One region of the Cupriavidus sp. 05N38 genome, then DNA from elsewhere that is predicted to be linked to it. Evidence: riboswitches for the same ligand, from Rfam matches in the RefSeq annotation. Region 1 holds a riboswitch; each other region holds the start of a gene.
What was found. A riboswitch is a leader RNA that binds a small molecule or an ion and turns the genes downstream of it on or off. The one in region 1 is predicted to bind glycine.

Region 1 (8,022 bases):
CATGCATTCGACGCCCCGCAAGGAACACAAGGAAGACAGCAGGGCCGTCCGGCCCGATGACCAGCCGGTGCCCGGCCGCACTGGCACCGCCACGCGCGCGCAGGACCAGCAGGGCGAACCCCAGCCGCGCCTGCCGCACGAACACGACGAAAGCCATCACAGCCAGCGCAGCGGCCCGCGCAAGGAGGTGGAGCAGGCCGGTCGCGATATCGAGCGCGGGCTGGAAGACACCGATCTCTACGCCACGCGCGGCAAGCGCGCCGGCGGGCAGAAGTAGACGTAGCGGTCCCCGGACAGGCGTGCCCGGGGACCGCTACAAGACGACTCTCAAGATATTTCCCAGAACAAAGCCGCCTCCACGCTTGCGCGCGGAGGCGGCTGGCGGCGCCGTGAGGTGCCGCGCTCGTCAAAGCAGGCTGTCAGCGCTGTCCGCCTTGCTGCCCACCTTGCTGGCGGCTCTTCTGGCCTTGCTGGTTCTGCTGACCGGCCTGATCGGTCTTCTGGCCCTGCTGGCCTTGCTGGCCCTGGCCGCGATCCTGTTGCTGCTGCTGGCCGCCCTTCTGGTCCTGGCCTCCGGACTGCTGGCCCTGTTGACCAGACTGCTGCTGTTGCTTGTCCTGGTCTTGCTGGCCTTGGCCGGGTTGCTGTTGCTGTCCCATCGTGCTCTCCATGGCGCGGCGGAATGCCGCGTTATGGCATGGGCGCAAGGCGCGTGCCACGCACGGTGGCGGCTGCTGCGCATGGCGCATCCCGGTATGGCGCGCGTACCCGCCAGGGCCTGCCAGGCAAGGGCCCCAGCGCCCTGGCGCATCGATCCGCGCGCACCGGCAGAGACCGCCCGACCCCGTGGAAGTCGATGGCGCCGCATATGCGCCGGCGCGGCGCGGCATGAGTTGGCGCCATCCACCCGGCGTTTTTTACAAGCCCGTCATTTATTTACAGGCGCCGCAGGGGCCGCACCGCCGGTTCGCTTGCGGCACCGGCCAGCGCGCCCGGCCAGCGCTGCCGGACGCGCTGGCCGGGCGTCTCTCCTTGCGGCGGCATGGGGGCGCCGCGCGTGCCTGTCCCGGAACGGTCCTTGCGGGAGAGTATGCAGAAGCCAGCACACGGCACGCGTCCAGCGACGCGCGGACGTGGATGCCAGGCCTTTCTGTTCCTTCCGGCTCCCTGCGCAATCATCGGAGCCATCGAACCATCATCAGGAGATCGCCATGAACACACATGAGACGTTTCGCGCCGTTTGCCTCGCTGCGCTGCTGGCAGCCGCCGGCGCCGCCCAGGCCGCCACCGCCACGGACACTGCGCCTGCGGCAAACAGCGCGCCGGGTATGACGGGCCATCCCGAAACCAGCAGCGCCAGGCAGAAGATGAGCGACAGCGCCGTGACCACCAAGGTCAAGGCGGAACTGCTGGCCGCAAAGGGCCTGAAGTCCACCGGCATTCACGTCAAGACCCGGGACGGCGTAGTGTCGCTGGACGGCGTGGTGCCTTCGGAAGACCAGCGCACGCTTGCCGCGCAGACCGCGCGCAACGTGGATGGCGTGGCGTCGGTCTCGAACTCCCTGCAGGTGGTCACCAGGTAGCCGCCAGTCGGGCGCAGGCGCCCGGAGCCCGACGCCCGGCGCCGGACGGGCTCGGGCCATGGCACGGGCACTACGCCGCGAGATTGATGCCCGTCAGGGTGAAGGCCGTGCTCGCCCGCATGGATTCCGGCAGGTTTTCATTGAGCAGCCGGACCGCGCCGGGGCCCACGGTATTGGCGCAGGCGCTCGCCAGCGCACTTGCATGCGCGAGGCCGGCCTGACGCGCCAGCCTGTCGCCGGGGATGCGCCGGCCGGTAGCCAGCAGGTATAGCGCGTGCGCTACGCGCTGCTCGCGCAACAGTACCCGCAGCGCCTCGCCCTCGGCAAACAGGCGGGCGCGCACCAGCCTTGGCGCTACCTGCCACCGTTCCGACACCAGCGCGGCATTCCACGGCAGCCGCGGCAGCTCGAACATCGCGCCAGCCAGCGCACGCGACCAGTATTTCCCGGTGGCGCCATGGTCGCGCGGGCAGGCCGCATCAGGCACCGCGCGCAGCACGAGCGCCGTGTCGCGTCCGGTCCTGGGCAGGAAATCGCAATCGAAATAGGCAAAGGCAGGCACCACGAACGGCTTGCCGGGCGATACCTCGCGCCGCGCATTGGCATCGCGCAGGCATGCGCTGCCCCGCAGGGCGTCCACGTGCACGGCAAAGGGAAAGCGCAGATGGGACAAGCGCAGCTCGGTGCTGCTGACAAGGGCCATGCGAAGCTCAGGGGGCGCAACCGGCGCGCGGGTATCGCGCCGCTTGGGAAAAGAGGCATTGTACGGTGTCGCGGCACGCCGGACCATCATCGTGCCGGCCATTGCCTGCGCTACAGCTCCGACAGCCCGACGTGGCGCAGCCGTTCGAGGTCGGTCACGCGGATGCTCTGGTAGGAAAGATCGACCATGCCTTCGGCCGCCAGCCGGCGCAATGCCTGGTTGACGCGCTGGCGCGAGAGCCCCGTGAGCAGGCCGATTTCTTCCTGGGAAAGCTCCAGTACCGCGCTTGTGCGCGGGTAGAGCGCAGCATGGAACAGCTGCGCGATGGCCTGCGCCACGCGCGCATCCGCACCCAGCAGCCGGTCGTTCTGCACGGTTGCGATGAACTGCCCCATGCGTTCGTTGAGCTGGCGCACCACGAAGCTGGAGAAGGGCAGGCTCTCCGCCAGCAGGGTGTGGAACACCGTATCGGGCACCAGCGCGATGCGCGAGTCGCGGATGGCGATCACGTCGTAGCGGCGGGCCTCGCGCTTGATGACGCTGCCTTCGCCGCACCAGCCGCCGGCCGGCACGCCGGAGAAGGTGCAGCCGCGCCCGTCCGGCGTATACACGGCGAGCTTGATGAGTCCGTTCTCGACCCCGATCCAGTAGCGCGACGGCTCGCCCCGGCGCGCCACGAAGGCGCCCGCGGCGAAGTCCTGGACCACCACCTGCCGTGCGGCCAGCGCCTGGTGGGCCGGCGCGAGCGAGGCGTACCACTCGTGCCTGGACAGCAAGGCAGCCGGCGACGCAGGCGTGGCAGCGGGGGGTGGTGCGGGAAGGCCGGGCTGGGAGGACGCGGGTGGATGGCTGGACATTGATCTGGATTCAACCCGGAGAGCGCGCCCCGGCGGGGCACTGTCATCCGGACGACAAAGCTTTGTCGTGTGGGATGATAGCCTTGCCCTGCAAAAAGTAACAGCGACCGGCGGCGCCCGCAGCGCCAGGCGCAAGCGGAGACCAAGCAATGCCAAGCGATTTCGACACCGGCCTGGGCAAGAACCCGGCCAACCACGTTCCCCTCACGCCCATCGATTACCTGGCGCGCGCCGCCGAAGTCTATGGCGAGCGCCTGGCCATCGTGCATGGCCCGCTGCGCCAGACCTGGCGCGAGACCTACGCTCGTGCGCGGCGCCTGGCCAGCGCGCTGGCGGGCCTCGGCATCGGCCGGGGCGATACGGTGGCGGTCCTGTTGCCCAACACGCCGGCCATGGTGGAAGCGCACTTCGGCGTGCCGATGGCGGGGGCGGTGCTCAATGCGCTGAACATCCGGCTCGACGCCGCCAACCTGGTTTTCATGCTGCGTCATGGCGAGGCCAAGGTGCTGCTGGCCGATACCGAGTTCGCCGAGCTCGCGCGCCAGATCGGCAACGAAATCCCCGGCCTGAAGGTGGTGGCGGTGGCAGATGCGCTGGGCCCGCAGGACGCGCCGCGCTTTGGCGAGACCGACTACGAAACCCTGCTGGCCTCGGGCGATCCCGACTACGCCTGGCAATGGCCCGCCGACGAGTGGGACGCCATCGCCCTGAACTATACCTCGGGCACCACCGGCGACCCCAAGGGCGTGGTCTACCACCATCGCGGCGCAGCCATCAATGCCGTGTCCAACATCCTCGAGTGGGACCTGCCCAAGCACGCGGTCTACCTGTGGACGTTGCCCATGTTCCACTGCAACGGGTGGTGCTTTGCCTGGACCATCGCCGCGCGCGCCGGCATCAATGTGTGCCTGCGCAAGTTCGAGCCCAAGCTGGTGTTCGACCTGATGCGCGACGAAGGCGTGACCCATTACTGTGCCGCGCCCATCGTCCACACCGCGCTGGTCAACGCGCCGCCGGCCTGGCGCGAAGGCCTGCGCGGCCCGGTGCGCGGCATGGTGGCCGGTGCGCCGCCGCCCGCGGCGGTGCTGGCGCAGATGGAAGAAATGGGTTTCGAGCTGACCCACGTCTACGGCCTGACCGAGACCTATGGCCCGGCCGCGGTGTGCGCGGAGCAGGACGACTGGGCCGCGCTGTCGCAGGAAGACCGCGCCACCCGCAAGGCCCGCCAGGGCGTGCGCTACCACTTGCAGGCCGGGGTGGCGGTGCTCGATCCGGATTCGATGCAGCCAGTGGCCGCCGACGGCGAGGAGATCGGCGAGATCATGTTCCGCGGCAATATCTGCATGAAGGGCTATCTCAAGAACGAGAAGGCCACGCGCGAAGCCTTCGCCGGCGGATGGTTCCACACCGGCGACCTGGGCGTGCGCACGGCGGACGGCTACGTCAAGATCAAGGACCGCAGCAAGGACATCATCATCTCCGGCGGCGAGAACATCTCCAGCGTCGAGGTGGAAGACGCGCTCTACCGCCATGCGGCCGTGCTGGCCGCGGCGGTGGTGGCGCAGCCGGATGCCAAGTGGGGCGAAACGCCCTGCGCCTTCGTCGAGCTGAAAGACGGCGCCAGCGCCACGGCCGAGGAACTGATCGCGCATTGCCGCACCTTGCTGGCTGGCTTCAAGGTGCCCAAGGCCGTGTATTTCGGGCCCTTGCCCAAGACTTCGACGGGCAAGATCCAGAAGTTCGAGCTGCGCCGCAAGGTCAAGTCGGACACGGCCATCGACGTCTAGCCACGCGCGGTGGCGCCGGCCGGCGCCACCGGGGCCGGGGGCTAGTGGACGGCCCGCTGCGCGGACGCCAGCGTCGCCGGCCGCGTCGTGCCACCGGCGGGCAGCGCGCCCGTAAAGGCGAAATCCACCTCCGGCACGCGGCCGCTGACGATGTCCGCGATCGCACGGCCCGAGCCGCAGCCGTGCGTCCAGCCAAGCGTGCCGTGGCCGGTGTTCAGGTAGAGCCCGCCGATGGCGCTGGCGCCGATATAAGGTACGTTGCCCGGCGTGGCAGGGCGCAGCCCGGTCCAGAATTTCGCCAGCTCCGGTCGGCTCATGCCCGGGAACACTTCCAGCGTGCGCCGCACGATGGCCTCGCAGCGCACCGGGTTCAGATCCATCGCATAGCCGTTGAGTTCGGCTGTGCCGGCCACGCGCAGGCGGTCGCCAAAGCGCGAGAACACCAGCTTGTACTCGTCGTCGGTCAGGCTCACGCTGGGCGCGCGCTCGCTGTCGAGCACCGGCAGCGTCACCGAATAGCCCTTGGCCGGATAGATGTCGAGCTTGACCCCGAGCGGGCGCGCCAGCATCGGGCTGAAGCTGCCCAGCGCCAGCACGTAGGCGTCCGCGCTCTCGATCTGGTAGCCGCCAGTCTCGTCGGCAATCTCCACCCCGTGCATGCTGCCGCCCTCGGCATGCAGGCGCTGCACCCGCACGCCATAGCGAAAGCGCACGCCCAGCGCTTCGCAGCGCGCGGCCAGCGCGGTGGTGAAGCGGTGCACATCGCCCGATTCATCCTCGCTGGTATAGGTGGCGCCCGCCAGACGCGGCGCGATATTCGCCAGCGCCGGCTCCAGCCGCACCACTTCGTCCGGCCCGATCACGCGGCGCTCGCAGCCCAGCTCGCGCATGATGCGCGCCGGCTCGACGGCCGCGTCGAATTCCTTCTGGCTGGTATAGAAATGCAGGATGCCGCGCGTGAGGTGGTCGTACTCGATGCCGGTCTCGGCGCGCAGCGCCTGCAGGCTGGCGCGGCTATAGGTGCCCAGGTTGAGCAGCTGGATCATGTTGTGGGTGGAGCGACTGGCCGTGCACTCGCGCAGGAACTTGAGTCCCCACGACCACTGCGCCGGATCTGCGCGCAGGCGGAACAGCAGCGGAGCATCCTCGCGCCCGAGCCAGCGCAGCATCTTCAGCGGCGCGGCCGGGTTGGCCCAAGGCTCGGCATGGCTGACCGAGATCTGCCCGCCGTTGCCAAAACTGGTTTCCCGGGCCGCGCCCGCATTGCGCTCCAGCACCACGACCTCGTGCCCGGCACGGGCCAGGTACCACGCAGACGCAACGCCGATCACGCCGGCTCCCATCACGATGACTTTCATTTCTCAGGCTCCGGATAGCAAAAAGGGGCAGGCAAGCCATCTGGCCTGCCTGCCCCCACTGTCCTTTTGCCTGAGAGATTCGCCGCACCCACCACGGGTACCGGCTTGCCCCTTCGGCGGCCGCGTGCCGCTTACCTGGTCGGTGTGCGGTCCGGCGCTCTCCAGTTTGTTCGGTTTCCAGTCTTTTGCACCTGAGCGTTTCAGGGGTACGCCTTCGGTAGAGACACCCACCTGATACGGCGGAGGTGTCTCGTTCTCCTGGAAGCCGCAACATAGCACGCGTTGCAGAGAGACTGCAAGGGCAGTATGGCGGCCCGGCGGCGCCCCGCCGCCGGGCCGCGCGCTGTAGCAAGGTTCTGTAGCAGTCTGGCCGGCCAATTTTTGGAGCCGGCGAGCTCGGGAGCAGGGCACGAGTAGCGCAGGCTTTTACAGGTGGCGGACCAATATGGCAATAGGGTTCAAGGTGCAGTGCCTGGTATCCGCGGCGTGGCACCGTTGAGTGCATCATGCAATTGCTGCTTCAGTGCTTTGCAGCGGTCGGCTACCTCTTCCGACTGCTTGCCAAGCCCGATACTGATGGCCTGGCGTTCCAGCATATCCTTCAGTTGACCAGTCAGATTTGCCGCGATGTTGTCCAGAGCCGTGTTTCCGAACCTCTCGATGGCATTGCTGGTGCCTAGCGCCGATGCTTCGGCGTGCTGTCTGAATGCAGCGCGAAGCGAGCGGCGCAGGTCCGTAACGTAGCGCCGTTTGGCATCCTCGATTTTCTCTTCCCGAAAATGCAGATAGAGGTCGAGGATGGTTGCTAGCAACGGGCTGAATGCCGCTAGTCTTCCCGATGCTCTTGTGATGAGGCCAGCTCGACGGAGAGCCTCCGTCCTGACCAGCCTTATCCCGGTGGACCCGGCAATTTCGTAGAGGAGATTGCCGAGTGCCTTTGTGCTTATCGAAGCGGCTTCCAGTCCGCCTGCTATTGGCCCGGTTGCGCTATTGACAAGCCGCGTCAGACGCAATGCCGGGCTAGCTGGGATGCGGATGGCATCCAGTGAGCCGGGTGTGCCTGGCGCGAAGCTGCCGCCGGACCACGGCATGTGGAGCGCCTGCGTTGTGCGATTCTCGAGTTGCTTCCCCGCGCCGCCAAGGATTTCGTGCAGCTGTCGCTCCATTTCGCACCAAAGCTTGCTCAAGTCCTCCTTCATCTGGTCAAGCGTGGAGGTGAAGAACGCCTGCACCTCCGGAGCCTCGGCGGTGCCGTCCAGACGTTCCATTGCTTTCGCGGCACGCCCCAGTACTGTTGAATAGACTTGCCGATGCCATAGGCGCGCGAGCGAATGCAGGTGTTCCCTTGCCTGTTCAAGCTCGGCGATTTCCTTCTGGACGCAGGCTATGCGTGCTTGCAGGCAGGGCTCGTCGCCGGATTGCATGACATCCCGCATAACGCCTTCCACAGCGCTGATGGCTGCAATCGCCCGGCTCGCCTGACCGGTCTGGTTTCCCCAGGCGGAAAGGCTGGTCACCAGCGCCGACAATCTGCTTTGCCGCAGCAGTCGCTCGCGGAAGCCGGCCGAGGCCTGCCTGGCATGGAAGTACTTTGCCACCGAGCAGTGGAGCACGGGAATGCCGATGCGTCTACCCAATACCGCCTCAATCCGCTGTTGCATGCCGGCGCCTCCATTGCGGTCCCGGTCTATTTTGTTGACCACCAGGCAGCATGGTCTGCCGAGACAGAGGTTG
Region 2 (7,371 bases), on a different contig from region 1:
TGAGGCCGGCCAGGCGGTCCTTGGGGCTCATGGCGGGCGTGGCGTCCGCCGGCGCGGGCGCTTCCTCGAGCTTCATCTCGCCGATAAAGCGCGAAGGTTCGCAGGAGTAGGTGTCGCGCGCGCGCTTGCGCTTCTTGCACCAGCTGATGTGCAGGCTGCGCTGGGCGCGCGTGATGCCGACGTACATCAGGCGGCGCTCTTCCTCGATCTTCTCGTCGCCGAGGTCTTCGTCCTCGCGGCAATGCGGCAGGATGCCCTCTTCCACGCCGACCAGGAACACGTGCGGGTACTCCAGCCCCTTGGAGGCGTGCAGCGTGGACAGGCGCACCGCGTCGGGATCTTCCTCGCGGCCTTCGAGCATGCTCATCAGCGCCACGGTCTGGGTCAGCTCCAGCAGGTTCTTGCCTTCGTCGCCGAAGCCGTCGGCGGTGTCGAAGCCGGTGGCCTCGCCGCCCTCGGCGGCCTCGGGCTTGGTGCCCTTGCGCTTGAGCCAGTCGAGGAATTCGAGCGTGTTGGTCCAGCGCGACTGGGCCTGGCGCTCGTCGAACGTGTCGTACAGGTAGGCCTCGTAGTGGATGCCTTCCATCATGTCGTCGAGCACTTCGGTGGCGGGATCGCTGGCGGCGCGGCCGGCCAGGCGCACCATGGCTTCGCAGAACACGCGCAGCGGCTCGAGCTGGCGCGGCTGCAGCTTGCCTTCGATGCCGCCCATCATGGCCGCTTCGAACAGCGAGACCTTGGCCTGCCCGGCGAAGGTGCCCAGCACTTCCAGCGTGGCGTTGCCGACGCCGCGGCGCGGCGTGGTGATGGCGCGGATGAAGGCGGGATCATCGTCCGGATTGGCGATCAGGCGCAGGTAGGCGCAGATGTCCTTGATCTCGGCCTTGTCGAAGAAGCTCTGGCCGCCCGACAGCACATAGGGAATGCGCTCGCGCCGCAGGATCTGCTCGAACAGGCGCGCCTGGTGGTTGCCGCGGTAGAGGATGGCGTAGTCACGGAACTGCGCGCGCCGCTCGAACTTGTGCGCCGAGAGCCGGAACACCACCGACTCGGCTTCGTGCTCCTCGTCGTTCATCGGGTTGATGGCGATGGGGTCGCCCATGCCGTGCTCGCTCCACAGCTTCTTGTCGAACAGCTTCGGATTGTTGGAGATGACGGCGTTGGCGGCCTCCAGGATGCGCACGGTGGAGCGGTAGTTCTGCTCCAGCTTGACCACCTTGAGATCGGGGAAGTCGGTCTGCAGCAGGCGCAGGTTGTCCAGCGTGGCGCCGCGCCAGCCGTAGATGGCCTGGTCGTCGTCGCCCACCGCGGTGAAGGCCGGCGCGCGCAGGTGCGAGCCGCCGGCCAGCAGCTTGAGCAGCTGGTACTGGCAGGCGTTGGTGTCCTGGTATTCATCGACCAGGAAGTAGCGCAGGCGGTTCTGCCACTTCATGCGCACCGCTTCGTCGCGCGCGAACAGCTCGGCCGGCAGGCGGATCAGGTCGTCGAAATCCACCGCCTGGTAGGCGTTGAGCGTGGCCACGTAGTTGCGGTAGACCAGCGCGGCCTGGTGGTCGTCGGCGCTCTCGGCGGTGGCGATGGCGGTCTCTGGATCGACCATGCCGTTCTTCCACAGCGAGATGGTGCTCTGCACGCTGCGGATCAGCTTCTTGTCGGTGGTGGCGAGCTGCTCCTGCACCAGGCCGAAGCAGTCGTCCGAGTCCATGATGGAAAAGCGCGGCTTCAGCCCCACGTGCTCGGCCTCGGCGCGCAGGATCTGCACGCCGAGCGAGTGGAAGGTGCTGACCGTCATCTGCTTGAGCGGAATGCGGCGGCCCTCGCGCGTGGTCTTGCCTTCCATCAGCTTGGCGATACGCTCCTGCATCTCCTTGGCGGCCTTGTTGGTGAAGGTCACCGCGGCGATATGCTTGGGCTCGAACCCCTTGTCCTCGATCAGGTGCGCGATCTTCTGCGTGATCACCCGCGTCTTGCCCGAACCGGCGCCGGCCAGCACCAGGCAGGGGCCGTCGAGATAGCGGACGGCTTCGGATTGGGCGGGATTGAGTCCGTGGGTCATGCGTTTGGCGTGGTGGCGGAAGCGGATGGCGAAATGGCTGGCGAAGACGACGCGGCCAGGGCTGCCTGTGAAGACTGCGGCACCGGGGTGATGTCCCCGCAAGCGACAGCAGCCGCAGATGTTAACACGCCGGGTTGCCGGCCCCGGGGTGCCGGTGCCGTGCCGCGCGCCACGCGTTGACAAGCCACCGGGGCTGCCTGTAGAGTCGCGCCATCCGGCCGGGAGAGCGCGCAGATCTTGCGCCGCCGAAGGGGTATCACCCGAAAACTCTCAGGCACCATGGACTGGTCGGATCGGCTTGCAATATGCACACGATGCACGCCGTACTCTGGAGAGCGGCACCCGCCACGCGCGCAAGCGACGGCGAGCGTGCCCACCGAAGGGGCGCGCAGGGCACAGGTCCACCGGACCGCCTTGTAATCTCTCAGGTATCGAGGACAGAGGGGTCATCCGCCGCGGCGGATCTGGCAGCGCCATGGCGCGCCGGGTCTGGCGGCGGATGACCCTTTTTTCGTTTTCGAACCGAGATTTCCGCCTTCCCCCGAGGACTACATGACGCTCCAGGCCACGCCCCTCAATGCCATCCACCGCGCACTCGGCGCCCGCATGGTCGACTTCGGCGGCTGGGACATGCCGGTCAACTACGGCTCCCAGATCGAAGAACACAATGCCGTGCGCACCGACGCCGGCATGTTCGACGTCTCCCACATGTGCGTGGTCGACCTGGCCGGCGCCAATGTGCGCGCCTTCCTGCGCGGCCTGCTGGCCAACAATGTGGACAAGCTGCAGACGCCGGGCAAGGCACTTTATTCCTGCATGCTCGACGAGAGCGGCGGCGTCATCGACGACCTGATCGTCTACTTCTTCGCCGAGGACCGCTTCCGCCTGGTAGTCAATGCCAGCACCGCGACCGGCGATATCGAATGGATCACCGCGCGCAACGCCGCCACCGGCAGCGGCGTCACCATCACCCCGCGCCGCGGCGACAACGCCCCCGCGGGCGCCGCGCCGCTGGCCATCGTCGCCGTGCAGGGCCCGAACGCCCGCGCCAAGGTGTGGAGCGCCTTCCCCTCCACCCAGCCCAGCGAAGCCCTCAAGCCCTTCAACGCCATCGTGGTGCAGGATCCCGCCCTGGGCGAAGTCATGGTGGCGCGCACCGGCTACACCGGCGAGGATGGTTTCGAACTGGTGGTGCCGGCCGCGAACGTGGCCGGCCTGTGGGAGAAGCTGGTCGCTGCCGGCGTGCGCCCGGCCGGCCTCGGCGCGCGCGACACGCTGCGCCTGGAAGCCGGCATGAACCTGTACGGCCAGGACATGGATATCCACACCTCGCCGCTCAACGCCGGCCTGGCCTGGACCGTGGACCTGCAGAGCGAGCGCGACTTCACCGGCAAGGCGGCGCTCGTCGCCGGCGGCCAGACCCAGCAGTTTGTCGGCCTGATCCTGCGTGAAAAAGGCGGCGTGCTGCGGGCGCACCAGAAGGTGATCACCACTGCCGGCGACGGCGAGATCACCAGCGGCACCTTCAGCCCTTCGCTGTCCCTGTCCATCGCATTTGCCCGCCTGCCGCGCGACGTTGCCCTCGGCGCCGAGGTGCAGGTCGAGATCCGCGACCGCAAACTCGCCGCGACTGTGGTTAAACTGCCGTTTGTGCGCAATGGCAAGGCACTCGTGAGCTGAACGCTCGCACCGGTCACAGCGCGCCCGCCGGCGACGGATTGCCTCCGCCCGGCGGGCGCTGAAAAAACAAATTGAATCTGGAGAATCCCATGAATTTCCCCGCCGACCTGAAATACACCGAGTCCCATGAATGGGTGCGCGTCGAAGCCGACGGCACGCTGACCATCGGCATCACCGACCACGCGCAGGACGCGCTGGGCGACATCGTGTTCCTGGAGCTGCCGGAAGTGGGCAAGTCGGTCGGCGCAGGCGACGCGCTGGCGGTGGTGGAATCGGTCAAGGCCGCTTCCGACATCTACGCGCCGGTGGCCGGCGAAGTGATCGCCGTCAACGAAGCCGCCGTCGCCGCGCCGGAAAGCGTCAATGCCGACGCCTTCGATGCGTGGCTGTTCAAGCTCAAGCCGGCCAACAGCGACGACGTCAACGGCCTGATGTCGGTGGACGCCTACAAGGCCAACGTCGGCGCCTGACGCGACACCCTGCCGCTCCCGCGAGGCTTGCCTGCCACGGGAGCGGCGACTGAAGACTGATGCACGGCGGCGCGGCTGACCACCCGCCGCCCTGCGCCCAACGAGGTTCTTGCCATGAACGCCCCCCTGCCCATGAACGCAGCCAAAGGTGCCCGGCCCACGCTGGCCGAACTGGAGGCGCGCGACGCCTTTGCTTCCCGTCATATCGGCCCCGATGCCGCCGAGCAGCAACACATGCTCAAGGTACTCGGCTACGACAGCCGTGCCGCGCTGATCGACGCCGTCATTCCCGCCGCCATCCGCCGCCGCGACGGCATGCCGCTGGGCGAGTTCACCGAGCCGCTCACCGAGGAAGGCGCCCTGGCCAGGCTGCGCGGCCTGGCCAGCAAGAACCTGGTGCTCAAGAGCTTTATCGGCCAGGGCTACTACAACACGCTGACGCCCGGCGTCATCCTGCGCAATATCTTCGAGAACCCGGCCTGGTACACCGCCTACACGCCGTACCAGCCTGAAATCTCGCAAGGCCGCCTGGAAGCCATGCTGAACTTCCAGCAGATGGTCACCGACCTGACCGGCCTGGATATCGCCAACGCCTCGATGCTCGACGAAGGCACCGCCGCGGCCGAGGCCATGACGCTGCTGCAGCGGGTCAACAAGCACGCTTCCAACACCTTCTACGTGGCCGACGACGTGCTGCCGCAGACGCTGGAAGTGGTACGCACGCGCGCGCTGCCGCTGGGCATCGAAGTCAAGGTCGGCCCCGCGGCCGACGCTGCCGGCGCCCATGCCTTTGGCGTGCTGCTGCAGTACCCGGGCGTCAACGGTGACGTGGCCGACTACCGCGCCATCGCCGACGCCGTGCACGCCGCCGGCGGCCTGGTGGTGGCCGCCGCCGACCTGCTGGCGCTGACCCTGATCGCCGCGCCCGGCGAATGGGGCGCCGACGTGGCGGTGGGCAACTCGCAGCGTTTCGGCGTGCCGCTGGGCTTTGGCGGCCCGCACGCCGGCTACATGGCGGTCAAGGACGCGTTCAAGCGCTCCATGCCCGGCCGCCTGGTCGGCGTGACCATCGACGCGCAGGGCAACAAGGCTTATCGCCTGGCCCTGCAGACGCGCGAGCAGCATATCCGGCGCGAGAAGGCCACTTCCAATATCTGCACGGCGCAGGTGCTGCTGGCGGTGATGGCCTCGATGTACGCCGTGTACCACGGCCCGCAGGGCCTCAAGCGCATCGCCCAGCGCGTGCACCGCCTCGCCGCCACGCTGGCCGCAGGCCTGGAGGTGCTCGGCTACACCCGCACCAACGCGACCTTCTTCGACACGCTCACGCTGGTGACCGGCTTCAACACCGAGGCCATCCACGCGGCCGCCACCGCGCGCGGCATCAACCTGCGCCACGCCGGCGCCAACCGCATCGGCATCTCGCTGGACGAGACCACCTCGCGCGAAGACGTGATCGCGCTGTGGGAAATCTTCGCGCACGGCAAGCCGGTGCCCGGGTTCGACGCACTGGAAGCCGCCGCGCAGGACGCCTTCCCCGCGGCGCTTGCGCGCCAGAGCGCCTACCTGACCCACCCGGTCTTCAATACGCACCACGCCGAGCACGAGATGCTGCGCTACCTGCGCATGCTGGCCGACAAGGACCTGGCGCTGGACCGCACCATGATCCCGCTCGGTTCGTGCACGATGAAGCTCAACGCCACCAGCGAGATGATCCCGGTGACGTGGCCCGAGTTCAGCAAGATCCATCCGTTCGCGCCGCTGGACCAGACCGTGGGCTACCGCGAGATGATCGACCAGCTCGAAGCCATGCTGTGCGCGGCCACCGGCTACGCCGCGGTGAGCCTGCAGCCCAACGCCGGCTCGCAGGGCGAGTACGCGGGCCTGCTGATCATCCACGCGTATCACGCCAGCCGCGGCGAAAGCCATCGCGACATCTGCCTGATCCCCTCCTCCGCGCACGGCACCAACCCGGCCTCGGCGCAGATGGCCGGCATGAAGGTGGTGGTGGTGGCCTGCGACGAAGACGGCAACGTCGACCTCGCCGACCTGGCGAAGAAGGCCGAGCAGCACAGCCGCAACCTCGCCGCCATCATGATCACCTACCCGTCCACGCACGGCGTGTTCGAGCAGGGCGTGCAGCAGATCTGCGACATCGTGCACAAGCACGGCGGCCAGGTCTACGTGGACGGCGCCAACATGAACGCCATGGTCGGCACCGCCGCGCCCGGCCAGTTCGGCGGCGACGTCTCGCACCTGAACCTGCACAAGACCTTCTGCATCCCGCACGGCGGCGGCGGACCCGGCGTGGGCCCGGTGGCGGTCGGCGCGCACCTGGCGGACTTCCTGCCCAACCAGGACAGCGTGGGCTACCGCCGCGACGACAACGGCATCGGCGGCGTGTCCGCCGCGCCGTTCGGCTCGGCCAGCATCCTGCCGATCTCGTGGATGTACGTCGCCATGATGGGCTCGGCCGGCCTCACCGCCGCCACCGAGAACGCCATCCTCGCCGCCAACTACGTGGCGCGCCGCCTGTCGCCGCATTTCCCGGTGCTGTACACGGGCCAGCACGGCCTGGTCGCGCACGAGTGCATCCTGGACCTGCGCCCGCTGCAGAAGACCACCGGCATCTCCAACGAGGACGTGGCCAAGCGCCTGATGGACTACGGCTTCCACGCGCCGACCATGAGCTTCCCGGTGCCGGGCACGCTGATGATCGAGCCGACCGAGAGCGAGGCCCTGCACGAACTGGACCGCTTCATCGACGCCATGATCGCCATCCGCGCCGAGATCGCCCGCGTGGAGGACGGCAGCTTCGACCGCGAGGACAACCCGCTGAAGAACGCGCCGCACACTGCCGCCGTGATCACCGCCGACGCCTGGGAGCACAAGTACACGCGCCAGGAAGCCGCCTACCCGGTGGCCGCGCTGCGCACGCAGAAGTACTGGCCGCCGGTGGGCCGCGCCGACAACGTCTACGGCGACCGCAACCTGTTCTGCGCCTGCGTGCCGATGAGCGAGTACGCCGAAGAGTAAGCTGGCGGGAGCCGGGGCCTGTCCGCCGTTGCGGCAGCCCCCGGCGCTTGCGCCAACGCGCTATGCTCGGTGTGGTTGCCCGGCCACCCGGCCGCGCCCGGCAAACGGAGCACGCATGTGGAACCTCAG
Region 3 (10,276 bases), on a different contig from region 1:
CCCCCTGGCCGCAGGCCGGGCAGACGCGCACAAGCCTGGCGCCGCATTCCTCGCAGAACTTTGCGCCTGCCGCATTCTCGAACCCGCAGATTGCACAGCGCATGGGCTAGGCACCCTTTCCGGGCGCATGGAAGATTCACCTATTAGATGTTATCAATTGCGCCCCAGAAATCGAGATATGTTCACACGCGGAGTGCATGCATACCCTCTTCTGGTGTGGAGCGGCGCAAAACGTGCACAAACGCGGGGGGCGCCAGGATGCTTTAAGCAAGAACGCGCCGAATCAGGTGTGATGCGTCAGCCGCCGAGGCCCCCGGACGTTACCCGTTACCTCCCCTTCTTTGCGGCCTCTCCAAGGTGATCGATCAGCGCCAGCACGGTCCGCGTTTCGCGCGCGCCCCGCCGCGTGATGATCTTGAAATCGAGATGCGTGGTGTAGCGCTCTGGCGCAATACGGCGCAACAGGCCGGGCGCCACCCACGCATCGGCATAGTGCGGCGGCAGGAAGCCAATGTAGTTCCCGGACAGGATCAGCATGGCGCGCCCTTCGACGTTATCCACCATCGCTGCAGCCTCCTGCATCCCGAGCAGGTCAAGCTCCTGGCGCCCGAGGTAGCCGCGCGTCGCCAGGTTCGCACTGGCAACCTGCTCCGCCTGGCCCTTCTGACCGGCATGGGAGAAGAGCGGATGCGGCGATGCGCAGTAAAGTCCTTGCTCCTCGCGATAGAGCATGCGGTAGTCCAGGCCCGCTACCGGGTCCGGAAACGGTCCGACCGCGAGGTGGAGGCTGCCATCCAGCACCCGCTGTTCGAGGCGGTTGGGCGAGTCGATCTCGATATGTAGCTGCACCTTCGGCGCGGCTTGGCCAAAGCTGCGGATGGCGGCCAGTTGAGGCGCCCCACGGTCGGTAAGCGTGGCCTCGATCAGCCCCAGGCGAAGTACGCCGTGAAGCTCACGGCGGATGGTCCCGGCTTCCATCTGGAAGGTGTCCACTGCCGCGAGCAGTCGCTGGGCCGCAGCGTGCATTTGCTGGCCCTCCTCGGTCAGGCGAAACCCGCTGCGCCCGCGCTCGCACAAGCGCACACCCAGTCGGGTCTCGAGTTGCGTCATGTGCTCGCTGATGCTGGACGCGCCAATGCCCAGCAGCGATTGCGCCGCGGCAAAGCCACCGCATCCCACGATAGTTTCGAAGATTCTCAGTAGCTTGAGGTCCACATCGCGGAGTTTCACGTTCCCGTCTTTAGTTCGGATTTTAACGAACTGAAGTTCTAAACATTCTGATTGTACCGGACCATGCCGTTGTCCAGAATGAACTCGTCCCCACCGCATCAACGAAGAAAGGATTAGTGAACGCGATGTCTGAAAATCAATATGAGAAGGGCCGGCTCGACCTCCCATTCGTCGGTATCTGCACGTTCGGCAAATCGCCGCTCTGCCTTGACTGGGATGCCATCGACGCCGACGTGGCGGTCATCGGCGCGCCGTTCGACTGTGGCACCCAATGGCGAGCCGGCGCGCGTTTCGGGCCGCGCTCGATCCGCGAGGCGTCCACGCTGTTCTCCTTCGGCCACAGTGGCGCCTATGACTTCGAGGACGATGTCGTGTACATGCCGGCCAGCGAGGTCAGGATGGTCGACATTGGCGACGCCGATATGGTGCATACCAATACCGAAAAGTGCCATGCCAACATCGAATACGGGGTGCGCAAGATCCTGAAGGCCGGCGCGCTGCCCGTGGTGCTAGGCGGGGATCATTCGATCAATATCCCCTGCATCGCGGCCTTCGAAGGCCAGGAGCCGTTCCACGTGGTCCATATCGACGCCCACCTGGACTTTGTCGACGAGCGGCATGGCGTGCGTCACGGTCACGGCAACCCCTTGCGCCGCGCCGCGGAGAAGAGCGTCGTCAGCGGCATGACCCAGATCGGCATCCGCAACGTGTCCTCTACTGCACGCGAGGGGTATGCCCAAGCACGCGAGATGGGCTCGGACATCATCTCGGTGCGCCAGCTTCGCAAGCTCGGCATCCAGGGGGTGCTGGACCGCATCCCGAAGGGCGTACGCTATTACCTGACCATCGACATCGACGGGTTCGACGTCTCCATCGCGCCTGGCACAGGTACCCCGAGCCATGGCGGGCTGACTTACTACGAGGGTCTGGAATTGTTCGCTGGCCTGGCCGAGCAGGGCGACGTGGTGGGGATCGACCTGGTAGAAGTCGCTCCCGACTATGACCATACGGGATCCACCGCCATCCTTGCCGCGCAGCTTTTGCTCAACACGATCGGCCGGGTGATGCACCAGCGCAAGCTCAAGCGCGCCGCTGCGCGCTGAGCGCTGAACGCAAAAGGGGCCGCGTCGTCATCAGGCATGCCGTCGTCTTTACATGGCCATGCAGCGCGCCATTCAGCGGCGTCGCGCGACCTGGCAAAAAAGGGGAGCCGCAATGTTTCGTCAATCTCGTTTCTGGGCAGGCCTGGCCGCCGGCGTGCTGGCGTGCCCGTTGCCGTCCTTCGTCATGGCTGCGGAGCAGCAGGTCGTCAAGGTCGGCCTGACGGGGCCACTGTCCGGCCCGCAGGCCGCCATTGGCAAGGACAATGAAAACGGCCTGCGCATGGCCATCGATCAACTGAATGCGCAAGGCCTTGTCGTCAACGGCAAAGCCGTGCGTTTTAGCCTGGTCTCCGAGGACGACGCCGCAGATCCGCGCACCGGCATGTCGGTTGCCCAGCGCCTGGTGGACGGGGACGTGAAGGTGGTGTTCGGGCCGTTCAACTCGGGCGTCGCCATCCCGATCTCCCGCCTGCTGGACCAGGCCGGGGTAGTGATGGCAACGGTGGCTTCGAACCCGGCAGTCACCCAGTCCGGGTACACCTATGTCTTCCGGATCTCGGCCAATGACAGCCAGCTTGGCAAGCGCATGGGCGAGTTTGCTTCGGTCAAACTGCGCGCCAGGCGTTTCGCGGTCATCGACGACCGGACCGCCTACGGCCAGGGTGTGGCGGACGAGTTCGTCAAGGCAGCCAGGGCGCAAGGCATCGAGATCGTCGCCCGCGAATACACCTCGGACAAGGCCGTAGACTTCGTCCCGATTCTGACCCGAATACGCGGCATGAAGGTGGACGGCATCTTCTATGGTGGCTACTACTCGCAGGCCGGACCCCTGCGCAGCCAGATGAAGCGGCTCGCCATGGCCGACGCCTATCTGCTCGGTGGCGATGCGATGTGCAATATCGAACTGGCCAGGCTGGGGGGCGATGCCGTGGACGAGCATGTGTACTGCCCGCAGGGCGGTCCCGTGCTCGAGAACACCGGCCCGGGGCGCCAGTTCAAGAGCGACTACAGGAAGCGCTACAACACCGATCCGCTCACTTACAGCGCGTCTATCTATGACGGCCTCAGGTTGGTAGCCCAGGCGATGAAGACAGCCAACTCGGTCGAGTCGGCGCAGTACCGGGCAGCGCTGGCGGGTATCGATATGGAGGGCGTGGCCGGCCGATACCGCTTCGACCCCAACCGCGACCTGCGGGATTCGCCGATCACCATCTACACCTACCGCAACAGCGCCCTGGTGCCATTGCCGCAGGACAGGTAGCGCCAGTTCGCTGGCATGCCTCGTCGGCGGGCGCGACATAGCCGTGGCATCGGGATTTCGTTTTCTTGTCGATGGATCGGCGATCCGCTGTATCGCTGCGCCTTCTTACCCTGCATAAGGAGTTCAACACCCCTTATTACCCACAGAGCAGATCCACAAGACACACAACAAGACACACCACAAGACTGGTCGCCGGTTGCATGCGGCAAAAGCCCATGCCTGGATAGACGTAGCGCGACCAGGACAAAATAATCCGGAGACAGAGTATGAGTAACACGAAATCCTTGCGCGGCGCGGAGGTGCTACCAGGTGGCAATCGCCCGGGATACCCGGCGAGCCAGGCCCGCAGCAGCGCCGTGGATGCCGACACCAGGCAGGTACTGCGCCGCGCTACCGCGGCAGGCTTTATCGGCACCTTTATCGAGTGGTTCGACTACGCCGCCTACGGCTTTCTTGCAACCGTCATTGCGGTAGTGTTCTTTCCCAAGAGCGACCCGACCACCAGCCTGATGGCTACCTATGCCGTATTCGCGCTGTCCTTCGTCGTGCGTCCGATCGGAGGGGTGATCTGGGGGCATTTCGGCGACAAGTTCGGCCGGCGCAATACGCTGTCGCTGTCGATCATGATCATGTCCTGCTCGACCTTCCTGATCGCCTTCCTGCCGACTTACGGGCAGGTGGGCTTGTGGGCGCCGGTACTGCTGCTTGTCATCCGGCTGGTCCAGGGCTTCTCGGCTTCAGGCGAATACGCCGGCGCCTCGGCCTTTCTTGCCGAATATGCACCGAACCGCAAGCGCGGGCTCTACACCAGTGTCATCCCTGCCGCGGAAGCCGCCGGCCTGCTGTTCGCGTCGCTGTTCGTCGCCGGGCTGCATACGGTGCTGACCTCCGGACAGTTGCTCGAATGGGGCTGGCGCGTGCCGTTCCTGCTGGCCGCCCCTTTTGGGCTGGTTGGCCGTTACATCCGGCTTCAACTAGAAGATACGCCGAAGTTCGTCGCGATGGAGCACGCCAATCACGCACCGCAGGCGCCGCTGCGCGAGTTGCTCACCTCGCATCGCCGTACCATGCTGGTCGGCTTCGGCGTGACCTGCCTGAACGCCGTCGGCTTTTACTTGTTGCTCAGCTATATGCCTGTGTACCTGTCAAAGGAACTCGGCATGAGCGACTCGGTGTCCTTCCTGGTCTCTACCGTATCGCTGGCCAGCTATGTCGTGATGATTTTCGTGATGGGCCTGCTTTCCGACCGGTTCGGGCGGAAGACGATGCTGGTTTCCGCCTGCATCCTGTTCGCGCTCTTCACGGTGCCGCTGTTCCATTCGCTGTCGAGCGCCAGCATCGTCGGCATCTTGCTGATTCAGGTGGCACTGGGCGCCTTCCTCACCATCAACGACGGCACGCTGCCGTGCTTCCTGTCGGAGAGTTTTCCGACCCGCGTGCGATATAGCGGCTTTGCACTGTGCTTTAACAGCGCGAACGCCTTGTTCGGCGGCACCGCCCCCCTGGTCGCGACCTGGCTGATCAGCGCCACGGGCAATAAGCTTGCACCAGCCTGGTACCTGGTCGGGGCTGCGGTGGTGTCGCTGATTGCCATCCTGGCCAGCCGTACGCCTTCGGGCGGTGCGTTACCGGACTAAGCAAGCAAGGGGCGCAGCTTGACGCATCGGCTGTGATCCCGGGCAGCCCGGCCGCAAATCGGCCGCTAAGCGGCCACTAAGCGGCTGCAAGACGACGCAGGAGAGACCGGGGATGGTACGTGCCATCCCCGGCGCCGACGGAGCAACCACCCCGGAAACTCTCAGGCAAAAGGACTGTGGCGTCGATTCAAGAATCTGGAGAGTGGCATTGCAAGGAATGCCCACCGAAGGGGACGGCACCGGTCACCGGCCGCTGCCAAAGCTCTCAGGTACCGGGACAGATGGGGTAGGAAGCCGAGGATTCGGCCATCGCTTTGCCTGACAGAGGACCCTGCCATGTCTCAAATCATAGTCATAGGCGCCGGCATTACCGGCGTCACCACCGCCTACACGCTATCGAAACTCGGATACGAGGTGACTGTCGTCGACCGCCATCTTTATCCCGCCATGGAGACGTCGTTCGCCAATGGCGGCCAGCTCTCCGCGTGTAACGCGGAAGTCTGGAACAGCGCGGGAACGATACTAAAAGGGCTGAAATGGATGCTGAAACGCAACGCGCCGCTGCTGGTGAACCCGAAGCCGTCGTGGCACAAATACTCGTGGATGGGGGAGTTTGTGTCGAACATCGCGCGTTATCGGGAGAACACCATCGAAACGACGAAGTTGGCGATTGCCGCCCGCCAGCATCTCTTTGCCATGGCCGAGCAGGAGAATATCCAGTTCGATCTGGAGCGCCGCGGCATCCTGCACTTCTATCATGACAAAGCGGCTTTCGAGGCCGCGGGCAGGACGAACGCGCTACTCGTGGCAGGCGGACTGGAGCGCTTTGCGGTGTCGCCGCAGGAGATCCGGGCGATCGAGCCGACGTTGCAAGGCCAATACTTTGGCGGGTACTTCACGCCATCCGATTCAACCGGGGATATCCATAAGTTCACGCGCGGCCTGGCGCTCGCTTGCGAGCGCCGCGGCGTGCGCTTCCTGCAGGGCTGGGACGTGCGAAGCATCGACCTATCCGCCAGCGGCGTGCGTATCGGCCTGCAGGCGGTGGACGGTGTGGCGTCGCCATCGGTCCACGCCGGTGCCGCGTACGAGATCGCCGGCGATGCGCTGGTGGTTTGTGCCGGTGTGGGCAGCCGGCATATTGCCGGCATGCTGGGCGACAGGATCAATGTCTATCCGGTCAAGGGATACTCCATTACCGTGCACCTGGACGATGCCGACAGCGTGGCGAACGGGCCGTGGGTCAGCCTGCTCGACGAAAGCGCAAAGATCGTGACGAGCAGACTTGGCAAGGACAGGTTCCGCGTGGCAGGTACCGCCGAATTCAATGGACAAAACCGAGACATCCGAGCCGACCGCATCGAGCCGCTCGTGTCATGGACGCGTCGCAACTTCCGAATCAATACCTCCCGCGTAGTCCCCTGGGCGGGGCTTCGCCCGATGATGCCGGACATGATGCCGCGCGTGTCAAAAGGCAGGGCGCCACGGGTGTTCTACAACACCGGCCATGGCCATCTTGGATGGACGTTGTCTGCTGCAACAGCGGCAACGATCGGCACGACCATCGCCGAGAGCTATCCCGTTGGGTAGGAGGCAGTCGGACAGCAAGGCAAGTCAGGTATCTCGCTCCGGGCAGGAGCGAGCTTCGCATGTCGGCGCCGGGGGCTCCTTTACTGCGCCTACGTCGACTGGCGGCCCCGTGCTGGGGAGCCGCGCTACTGGGCTGGGATGGTGATCAACGGCTGCGACTCCTTACTGCCGGTATCCGCCAGCGTGAAGAACAACATGATGGCCGCAAGGGCGCGTTTCGTTGTCAGGTCGCCTTGCTCAACCCAGAACCAGTAGCCACGGTACCGTACCGCAGCATATGGCTCGGCGGGCCTTTCCTTGCCACTGTGAATCCTTAGGGCGCCTTGTTGCCTCTCAGTTGTGCCCGGCGCAACCGCAGGCAGCGCACTGTGGTCTCTGATGTGTTCCTCCGGAACGTCCAGGTAGCTGGAAAAGGCGCTCATGATTTGCAGCATCGAGCGGCTGTTCACCGCAAGTTCGTCGTCCGCGCCGCGGGCTGGGGAATACCGGAGGATGAACTCCTGCCTGGTCAGTGGCATTCTGAGCAGGCGGCGGATCTCGGTCATTTTTTCCTCGATGTCGGGAGTCACGCCGTCACGCCGGAAAAGCACGACGGCGGTTGAACCTTTGCTCTTGCTATCCTCAACACGCATCCCGAACGCGCCGGCGCCCTGCACGTCGCGCAGCAATGCGATGGCTCGCAGAAACGCGGGATCCGCCTCGCGCATCGCCCCTGCAACCGTCGAACGATTGCGCACGCCATTGAGCGACTCCACGGTCATGCTCAGCAGGAAATCTGCGGCATAGCCGCTCTGAAGCATGAAGAAGATGTTTCTGGGCTCGATCGGCACCATCAGCCCCTGCACAAACCGTTGCCCGGTCGCTGGCGTGTAGGTAATGGTAGGCCGGTCCGTATATACCCCTTGTACCCCGGCGGAAACGAAATTGCCCTGTACGGTGTTGGCCGAGGAGACAGTGCTGTTCATAGACACACCAGTCTGCAACGAGTAACCACTGACAACCGACGCCACGTCTACAAAGACCGGCAGGTCCATGTAGCGAAGCTTGACGATGTTCAGCAGCGTTTGCTGCTTCCAGGAGTCCGCGATCGCCGCGCTGTAGTCGAAGCGGTCCGCAACGATGGTCGTGGGGCCGATAGACCCACAGCCAGCGAGCAGCGCGAACACCCCGAGCCACAGGCGGGGCCTGCGATTCGCCAGCCTTGCAAGGCGCAGCGTGCCAAGCATACTTCCGTGGTTTGAGGGTTCCATGGTCTTTGGTTCTTTTTGGTGGACCTCTTGTCTGATCGCCTGACCCGCGCATGCGAGGCCATCCCGGGTGATGCGATGCGATGTGATGCAATTAGCACTAATCGTGTGACCAAACTCCTGACGACCTGCCTCTAGAACACTATACGAATGCGACCGGGGACAAGTTGGTGCAAGTTGATGGCCAGCACCGGATTCGCACGCGGCATCGTTAGCACCGGCCATCTCTGGCGGCAATGCTCTGCTTCTCCCATGTGGTTCTCTCTTCTCTCTGAAGGGAAGGTGCCGTGCGATCAGCGGATGGGAATCACGGGGGCGGTAATAGTCCGTTCCTCGGTCATGAGAACTGCGGCGTGCATGCGGTGCAATTCAAACGGGATGCCTTGCGCTCTGAGTGCGTGGGCCATCGAGACTAAAGGTGTTACGCCAATACCACCGGCCACGACACTGACGCGGGACGACGCCATGGCGTGAAGTGGAAAGCTGTTGAATGGCCCCGTCATCTCGATGGTGCTTCCCACCGCGAGTTCATCATGCAGGCATCGGGCGCCGCCTTTGCCATGCACTTCGAGCTGTACGGCGATGCGATATGTGTCGGACGGCCCCTGCGCGCCGCTATCTACATGGCGCGCAGCCAGATCGGCGAACCCCTGAGGTGACGAAGTAAAGAAGTGCGGGCCCGGCATACCAGCCGGGCCCTTTTCTTATGGAGACTTCGAAGACGTCTCGATCCTGCCAGTCTGAAGCATGTCCGCCAGCAATCTGGCCGATTGCCTCCTGGTACCCCAATTTACCGTCGTATTGGCATGCGCTCCGTTCGATTCCGGGCTCCTGGCAGCAGCGGGTCTGTGGCAAAGGCGCCGTGCTGCGCCGGGAGGCGGGGCGGAAAACACTCAAACCCCATCCCCAAACTCCTTCCTCAACTCACTCTTGAGCACCTTCCCCGCCGCCGACAACGGCAGGCTGCTGCGGAACGCGAAGCTCTTGGGGCATTTGTACGCGCCCAGCCAGGTGCGGCAGTGCGCGCGCAGCTCATCCGCGGTGGATTGCGCGCCCTCGCGCAGCAGCACCACGGCGTGCACGGCCTCGCCCCATTTCTCGTCGGGGATGCCGATGACGGCGCTGGTGGCCACGGCCGGGTGGCGGCCCAGCGTTTCCTCTACCTCGGCGGGGTACACGTTCTCGCCGCCGGAGATGATCATGTCCTTGATGCGGTCCACCACGTAGAGGTAGCCCTCGTCGTCCATGTAGCCGCTGTCGCCGGTGTGCAGCCAGCCGTTGCGCAGGGCCTGCGCGGTTTCTTCGGGGCGGTTCCAGTAGCCCATCATCACCGCGGGGCCGCGCGCCAGGATCTCGCCCATGCTGCCGGTGGGCACCTCGCGCCCGTCGGGGCCGGCGATGCGCAGCTCGGCCGCGTAGCCGGCGCGGCCGGCAGAGCGCAGGCGGCCGCCTTCGCGCGCCTGCGGGGTGCTGCCGATGTGGTGGGCGGACACCGAGGCGGCTGTCTCCGTCATGCCGTAGGCGTGGAGAAATTCCACGCCGGGCAGCGCGGCCATGGCGCGCTCCAGCAGCGGCAGCGCGATGGGCGCGGCGCCCCAGACAATGCGGCGCAGGCTGGTGAGGTCGTACCCGGCAAAGCCTGACGCATCTACCAGCATCTGGATCATGCTGGGCACCAGCACCATGTCTGAGATGCCTTCCTGCGCGATGGTGCGCAGCACGGTGTCGGGCTGGAAGCCCGGCAGCATGACGCAGGTGCCGCCCACCACCAGCTGGCCCACCAGGCGGCCCAGGCCGGCCACGTGAAACAGCGGCGCCACCAGCAGGGAGACAAAGTCGGGCGGGTTGGGCACGTCCGCCATGCGGCCGATGCACGAGGCCCACAGGTTGCCGTGGGAGAGCATCACGCCCTTGGGGAAGCCGGTGGTGCCGCCGGTGTAGAGGATGGCAGCCAGGTCCGCCGTGGCGGCGCGGGCGTCTGCCACCGGCTGGGCGTCGGTGATCAGCGCGGCGTAGTCCAGCATGCCGGCGGGCGCCGGCTGCGGGCCGACATGGACGATGGCCTGCAGGCCCGGCACCTGGCGGCGCAGCGCGCCGGCCAGCGCGGCGAAGGGTTCGCCCGCCAGCAGCACGCGCACGCCGCAGTCGTGCAGGGCGAAGGCCATCTCGGCCTGGCTCCAGCGGGTGTTGACGGGGTGCAGCACGGCG

Region 2: linked by a shared signal. The riboswitch ahead of gcvT (glycine cleavage system aminomethyltransferase GcvT) and the one ahead of AC1DK4_RS22980 (D-amino acid dehydrogenase) in region 1 are both predicted to bind glycine.
Region 3: linked by a shared signal. The riboswitch ahead of AC1DK4_RS30475 (D-amino acid dehydrogenase) and the one ahead of AC1DK4_RS22980 (D-amino acid dehydrogenase) in region 1 are both predicted to bind glycine.

The regions. Positions count from the first base shown of each region.
Region 1 is NZ_JBFTNF010000032.1:60,245-68,266, forward strand. Features, by position in the region: gene AC1DK4_RS22950 (hypothetical protein) at 2-277, shown strand; gene AC1DK4_RS22955 (hypothetical protein) at 420-659, opposite strand; gene AC1DK4_RS22960 (BON domain-containing protein) at 1,212-1,583, shown strand; gene AC1DK4_RS22965 (AraC family transcriptional regulator) at 1,654-2,286, opposite strand; gene AC1DK4_RS22970 (Crp/Fnr family transcriptional regulator) at 2,397-3,143, opposite strand; gene AC1DK4_RS22975 (acyl-CoA synthetase) at 3,293-4,930, shown strand; gene AC1DK4_RS22980 (D-amino acid dehydrogenase) at 4,972-6,288, opposite strand; glycine riboswitch at 6,337-6,463, opposite strand; gene AC1DK4_RS22985 (GTPase domain-containing protein) at 6,747-8,022, opposite strand, start outside.
Region 2 is NZ_JBFTNF010000038.1:104,446-111,816, reverse strand. Features, by position in the region: gene AC1DK4_RS25410 (UvrD-helicase domain-containing protein) at 1-2,056, opposite strand, end outside; glycine riboswitch at 2,266-2,353, shown strand; glycine riboswitch at 2,375-2,507, shown strand; gene gcvT (glycine cleavage system aminomethyltransferase GcvT) at 2,609-3,736, shown strand; gene gcvH (glycine cleavage system protein GcvH) at 3,826-4,206, shown strand; gene gcvP (aminomethyl-transferring glycine dehydrogenase) at 4,321-7,242, shown strand; gene AC1DK4_RS25390 (DUF421 domain-containing protein) at 7,358-7,371, shown strand, end outside.
Region 3 is NZ_JBFTNF010000056.1:3,910-14,185, forward strand. Features, by position in the region: gene AC1DK4_RS30450 (AAA family ATPase) at 1-103, opposite strand, end outside; gene AC1DK4_RS30455 (LysR family transcriptional regulator) at 328-1,230, opposite strand; gene speB (agmatinase) at 1,356-2,333, shown strand; gene AC1DK4_RS30465 (branched-chain amino acid ABC transporter substrate-binding protein) at 2,446-3,594, shown strand; gene AC1DK4_RS30470 (MFS transporter) at 3,861-5,231, shown strand; glycine riboswitch at 5,319-5,418, shown strand; gene AC1DK4_RS30475 (D-amino acid dehydrogenase) at 5,568-6,821, shown strand; gene AC1DK4_RS30480 (hypothetical protein) at 6,947-8,071, opposite strand; gene AC1DK4_RS30485 (ferredoxin reductase domain-containing protein) at 8,362-8,754, opposite strand; gene AC1DK4_RS30490 (acyl-CoA synthetase) at 8,962-10,276, opposite strand, start outside.